2 regions of the Aerococcus sp. HMSC10H05 genome follow, and region 2 is predicted to be linked to the other one. Evidence: predicted binding sites of a transcription regulator. Region 2 holds the regulator's gene; the other holds the start of a gene.
The links. Region 2 encodes NrdR, which represses ribonucleotide reductase genes. Its sites were predicted from a motif close to ACACNATATATNGTGT; they were not measured.

Region 1 (3,221 bases), on a different contig from region 2:
CGTACTCACCTTTTGATAAGGCTGCAAAACGAGCTGATGATGGCATAGTATGAATAGTCACTTCAATTCAAGGAAGATGTTCTGTTAATTGAGATTGAATATATTCTGCAAATAACTGACTTTCTTCATCGTCGGCAGCAACCATATCCAAGGATAAAGTTTCTAAATTACTTTCAGCAAGGCCTTCTTCCCAATTTTCTTGAGCTTCTTTCAAGTCATAATCTGTTTCGATTATAGCATCATCCCTAAAATCAACAGCTGTATCCGGATTCCATGCTACTTCACGTGACACAAATCCGTTAGTTGCGATCGAACCATTCTGTAGTATGTTATCTACAAAAGCTTCACGGTCAATGGCTTGGTAAAGTGCTTGTCGAATATTCAAATTGTCCAATCCTGGCGTTTCGTGGTTGACTTCAATATAATTCGTTCGAGGCGTCGGATAGGTTTGGAAATCTTTATTACTTTGATTTTGAACTGCAAAATTACCGGTTAACTCTATCACATCTAATTCACCTGAATCATACAAGTTTAAAGCAGTTGCAGTTTCTGGAAGATATTGGAAATTTACAGTGTCAAGATGAACATTATCAGCATCCCAGTATTGTTCATTTTTCTCAAAGGTCCAGGTGTTACCACTAGCAGTATCCCAATTCGTTAACACAAAAGGACCATTATAAACTGCGCTATCACTTGTAGAGCCATATTGATCACCTGCTGCTTCAACTACCTCTTTGTTTTGGGGATAGTAGGCAGGTATAGTTAATAAATCAGTAAAATAAGTACTTGGGTTTTCTAAACTAATTTCTAGCGTATGATCATCTATCGCTCGAACACCTAAGTCATTTATTGCCATATCTCCTGCCATAATTTCACTGGCATTTTTAATAATACCATCAAACATATAAGCGTAAGGTGCACCCAGATTCGGATCAACCATCCGTCGCCAAGCGTAAACGTAATCTTCAGCTGTTACCGCATCTCCATTAGACCACTTTGCCGTTTCTTTTATCTTTATGGTATACACTAAACCATCTTCCGACACTTCTGGTACATTTTCTGCATCTGCAGCAATTAGCTGATTATCTAAATCATAAGTATATAAACCATTGTAAAAATTCATATTAGCAGTGATTGTAGCAATATTAGAGGCTGCAAAAGCCGTGTCTACAGATTGAATCTCATCCGTAGATTGCATATTTAACACCTTATCATTTAAAGTATTGGTATTACCACAAGCTGCTAACAGTATTGCAGTAGCTAAACCTAGAGCTGCTTTCTTTATTACTTTATTCCTCCCAAAAAAAACTGTTTCATTTCATTATTATACATTTGTCTATTTTATTTACAAAATATAAGTGACAAGACTTCAAATTTCTGATAAAGTTATATTTTGTGCGTTTGATAAATATACCTTACGAAGTACTATATTTGCACTAAAAAAATAAATATTATTTTTGCATTATGTAGAAAATTTGACACATCAAGCTTTTGAACCAGTCATAAAAGTCTGGACAAATAATTTCAGTTAAACAACTTGACTCTTGCTCATAAACTCTATATATTGTGCTTATAAGAAAACCCATAACAATATATGGAATTTTTAGGAGGAAATATAATGGTAACTGTATATACTAAACCAAATTGCATGCAATGCAATTTCACAAAAAAATATTTAACTGAAAAAGAAATTGATTTTCAAACGATCGATATAACAGAGTCTGAAGAAGCATTAGCGAAAGTTAAAGACATGGGCTTCCAAGCTGTTCCTGTAATTGTTGCGGAAAATGAAGAAGCTTTCTACGGTTTCCAACCGGACCGTTTGGCTAAATTAGCATAAGTTTGTTAATGACGCAACTTAAGTATATCTAAGTCGTTTTTATATAAAAAGAGCCATGAACAGGCACGCTGTCAATTTGACAAGCATTGTTCATGGCTCTTTATTTTTAAGTACTTTATCGTTCCATATAGTCTGATTCAGCCAAATCAGCCATCATTTGATATAAATCTCCAGCTGTTAACGCATCTTTTTCTGCCTTACTGAAATCTTTAATAATTTTGCCGTGATGTAATAAAATCATTCGATTGCCATATAACAAAGCATCTTGTAAATTATGTGTAATCATTAAAGCGGTTAAATTATGATCTTTCACTTGATCAGAAGAGATTTCTAAAATACGTTTAGAAGTCTTAGCATCTAAAGCAGCTGTGTGCTCATCTAATAATAGAATTTCTGGTCTTGTGAGGGTTGCCATCAATAACGCAATGGCTTGTCTTTGCCCACCAGAAAGGAGCCCTATTTCTGTATCCAAACGATTTTCTAAGCCCAGGTGTAGTTGACTCAACGCTTGTTGGAATTGCTTTCGGTTCTCCTCTTTAATAGCTAGTTTAAACCCTCTCTTTTGCCCACGTTTCAAAGCTAAGGAGAGATTTTCTTCAACAGTCATCCGTGGCGCTGTACCCATAGATTGGTTTTGAAAAACACGAGAAACTGATTTCGCACGCTCTTCCTCTGCAAGACGTGTAATATCTTTTCCATTTAACGTAATGTTACCTGAGTCTAGTAAAAAGGTGCCTGCAATTGCATTTAATAAGGTTGATTTTCCAGCACCATTTCCCCCGACAATTGTAATGAAATCCCCTTTTTCAACTTTAAGAGATAAGTCATCTAAAGCTGCGAAGGCATCTGGCGTTCGTTTATTAAATATTTTTCTAGCTTGATAAATCTCTAATAAAGTCGTCATGATTTAGTCACCTTTCTATATTCACGATAATCTGCTAGTCTGTTTTGGATAGTAGGAATGGCTAAACATAAAGCCACAATTATTGCTGAGAATAAACGGAAGTCATTTGCTTCAAAGTTCAACATTAACACGATTGTTAAAAGTAAACGATAGATTATTGAACCAATTAAAATTGTCATAAAACGAACTCCTAATTTAACATTACGGAATAAAACTTCTCCAATAATGATAGAAGCTAAGCCAATCACAACCGTACCAACTCCCATTTGAATATCTGCATATCCATTGTCTGTAGATACAATATATCCTGAGATTGCGATCAAACCATTTGCTAACATATAGCCCAACATTGTCATTTCAGAAGTTTCAATACCTAAAGACTTAGCCATTTGTATATTATCACCAGTCGCAATTAGCGCTTGACCCATTTCAGTTTTAAAGAAATAAGTTAATAAAAGGATGATCGTAGCAATAATC
Region 2 (3,221 bases):
ACACCCAATTCAATCAATTCCGTGATTGCTTTTCCTTCAGACTTCGTTAAGTAACCACCTTTTTGTTCCTTAATTGACTTCGCAAAGGCAATTGGGGGATAGTTTCTCGCCAATTTGGAAAATGACAATTCTTCTTGTGTTAGGCCTTTCTCTAACCATACTTGATCTGCTTGATCAACTTGCTGTCGCTTGGCTGTCTCACTAACAGTAATCCGGTCTGTTAAGCGAGCTTTTGTTCTTTCTACATGCTCTTCACCCTCTTGACCAGCTTGCTGGCTAGATTGATTTAAAGCTAATCGCTGCAATTTGCGAACATCGATTTGATTCGTCCGTAAATCTGTAGCTGATAATGCCAATTCTTTTAAATCTACTTCATCAAATCCATAAAGTTGATGTAGGGTTATAAACATTTCCTTCACTTCATCTGTAATCGCTTTTTCAGAAATAAAAGACGACTGTAGTAATTCTTTCAAAGTAGTCATATCTAGACTTGAACTCGTTAAGGTAGTCGCTTTAGTAGCTGGATTTTTTTGCATCAATCTAGCTTCAATTTCATCTGAAATGGGATAGTACTGACTTGGTAATCGATAGACATCTTGAAAAGTAGCGGTCACTTCAGTCCAGTCTGTTGACGTTAATTCAACTGGCTTCTTAGCTGAAAACTTATCGAGCATGAATTGATATCGGTCTTGGCCTAAACGATCCATTAGTAAACTAGACATAATTGGATCAGAAAAAATATGCTTACTATCTAAAGGAGCTTGTAACTGAAAAATTGTCGTCACTTCATCTTGACTATGATGGTCACTTTTTTCATAGACTTGCAGTAAGCCAATTGCTTCCAAACGACGTCTGGCCTTCACATACTGCTCTTTACCGACCACCATTTGTTCCATTAAGTCAAAATGGCGTAACGGTCGTGAGACGAAATCCCCTAATTGAATATTGGCATAAAGTGTCTGGTAAAATGCATAAGCTGTGCCACCGATAATTGGTTGATACAAATGTAGTAAAACTTGTTGGTCGATATCTGAAATCCAGTGAGGTTGGGTAATTTGCACAAACCCTTTTGGATCTAAATTTTGCCATGGGTATGCCATTATGATTACCCTCCCTTCTAAAGCATATTTTAGTCTATGTCCTCGTCTAAATCTTTAGCATCATCTGCATTGTCTACTGGATGAAACTGATCATCATGATCGTTTTGTGCATTCCGGCCTCTTAATCGTTCAATTTCTCTTAAAAAAACAGTTGGATCTTCAAATCGGCGGTATACACTAGCATAACGGATATAAGCTACTTCATCAATATCCGGCAAAGCCGCCATTAATAATTCCCCAATTTCAGAAGCTGGCACTTCATTTTGACTACGAGATCGTAATTCAGATTCCACATCTTGGGCTAGCTTTTCAAGTTGATCTGCCGATACAGGTCGTTTCTCTGCCGAACGAATCAACCCACGCAAAACTTTCTCATGTGAGAATTCTTCTCTCGTTCCATCACGTTTGACCACCAACAATGGTGTTCTTTCAATCCGTTCAAAAGTTGTAAAACGAGCACCACAATCTAGACACTCTCTACGTCGACGAATAGATCGATTATTCTCTGCTGGTCGACTATCAATTACTTTTAAATTAGTTGAACCACAATTTGGACATTGCATATATTTAGCACCTCTACTTTCATTTTTATATACGTGAATAATTTCTCGATTCATTATAGCACAAAGCCTGATATCCCCCTTATTTAAGCGGTTGGAAACCAGAAATGCCAAGCCAAGCATCTAATTGTTGATGTGTATCTGTAATTGAACCAGTATTATCAATTACTACATCTGCCATCATCACTTTCCGTTCAATCGACATTTGACTCGTCATGCGTTGAAATGCTTCAACCGGCGTTAGATGATCACGGTTAATTAGCCGGTCTAATTGAATGGTTTCTGACACATAAATCACCATAATTTGATCACAAGTATCTTCAAAGCCATGCTCAAATAATAGGGGGATATCCATCACAATCAACTCATGCCCAATAGCCTCATATTTATCTTTTTGACTATCCAACCAGTCACGTATAGGTTGGTGTAACAATTCATTTAATTTTTCACGTTCCTTATCATCACTGAAGATAATCTTGGCTAATTTTTTGCGATTCAATACACCATTTGGAAAGACAATATCATCCCCAAAATGTTGCTTTACTGCTTCTAACCCTGGTTGACCAGGTTCAACCACCACTCTGGCACCATAATCGGCATCAATCACTGGAAAACCTGCTGTCTTAAAGAATTTACTTGCTGTTGATTTACCTGTTGCAATACTGCCGGTTAGTCCTAAAATATGACTCATAAGACCTCCATTATTAACTTTTCTATTTAATAGTAATTTATTCATGTATCGTTTGGCAATGTGGACAATAGTGTGTCCCTCGCTGTGCCACTTTTATCTTTTCAATAGGGGTACCACACCGTTGGCAAGGGTTATCTGTTTGACCATATGCTTTTAAATAATTGGCAAAATGACCATTCTCACCAAAAGTATTCGTATAAGTACGAATAGTCGTGCCACCAACTGCGATTGCTGCTTGTATAATGTCACGACTAGCTTCAATAATAGCTGTGATTTCATGATCATATAAAGATGCGCCAATTTGTTGTGGGTGTACTTTTGCTTCATACAAGATTTCATCTGCATAAATATTACCAATCCCTGCAACAACAGACTGATCCAATAATACCGCTTTAATTGGCCGCTTTGTCCGCATTAACCTTGCTTTGAAATCTTCAAAATTTAAGTCCGCTGGCTCTGGTCCTAAATTTAATTGTGCGATTGCTGCGTCTGTATCCGCCTTATCGACCATATGGATGCGACCAAATTTGCGCACATCTCTATAACGGAGATCATTGCCATCTGTTAAGTGACAGATAACATGTGTATAGGGATCAACAGGGGTGTCTTGCTTTTCATACAAATACTTTCCTTCCATCCGTAAATGTGCTATCCAAACAACATCAGTCCAATAAAAAAGCAAAAATTTACCAATACGACCAACCTTCATCAATTGTTGACCTGGCATACGGTTTTCAAAGGCTTCGAGTCCACCTTCAGCTTGCACAATTCTCGGCCAAGTTACCGTCACAGATGCTACTGTCTTTCCAACAACAATTTCTTCTAAACCACGTCGAACAGTTTCGACTTCTGGCATTTCAGGCATCACTC

Region 1: the regulator NrdR is predicted to act here: its motif matches at 1,555-1,570, upstream of nrdH (glutaredoxin-like protein NrdH).

The regions. Positions count from the first base shown of each region.
Region 1 is NZ_KV786975.1:54,515-57,735, reverse strand. Features, by position in the region: gene HMPREF3116_RS08735 (periplasmic substrate-binding domain-containing protein) at 1-46, opposite strand, end outside; gene HMPREF3116_RS03865 (peptide ABC transporter substrate-binding protein) at 68-1,198, opposite strand; gene nrdH (glutaredoxin-like protein NrdH) at 1,619-1,840, shown strand; gene HMPREF3116_RS03855 (ABC transporter ATP-binding protein) at 1,956-2,744, opposite strand; gene HMPREF3116_RS03850 (ABC transporter permease) at 2,741-3,221, opposite strand, start outside.
Region 2 is NZ_KV786958.1:1,418-4,638, forward strand. Features, by position in the region: gene HMPREF3116_RS01875 (DnaD domain protein) at 1-1,100, opposite strand, end outside; gene nrdR (transcriptional regulator NrdR) at 1,130-1,663, opposite strand; gene coaE (dephospho-CoA kinase) at 1,743-2,351, opposite strand; gene mutM (DNA-formamidopyrimidine glycosylase) at 2,389-3,216, opposite strand.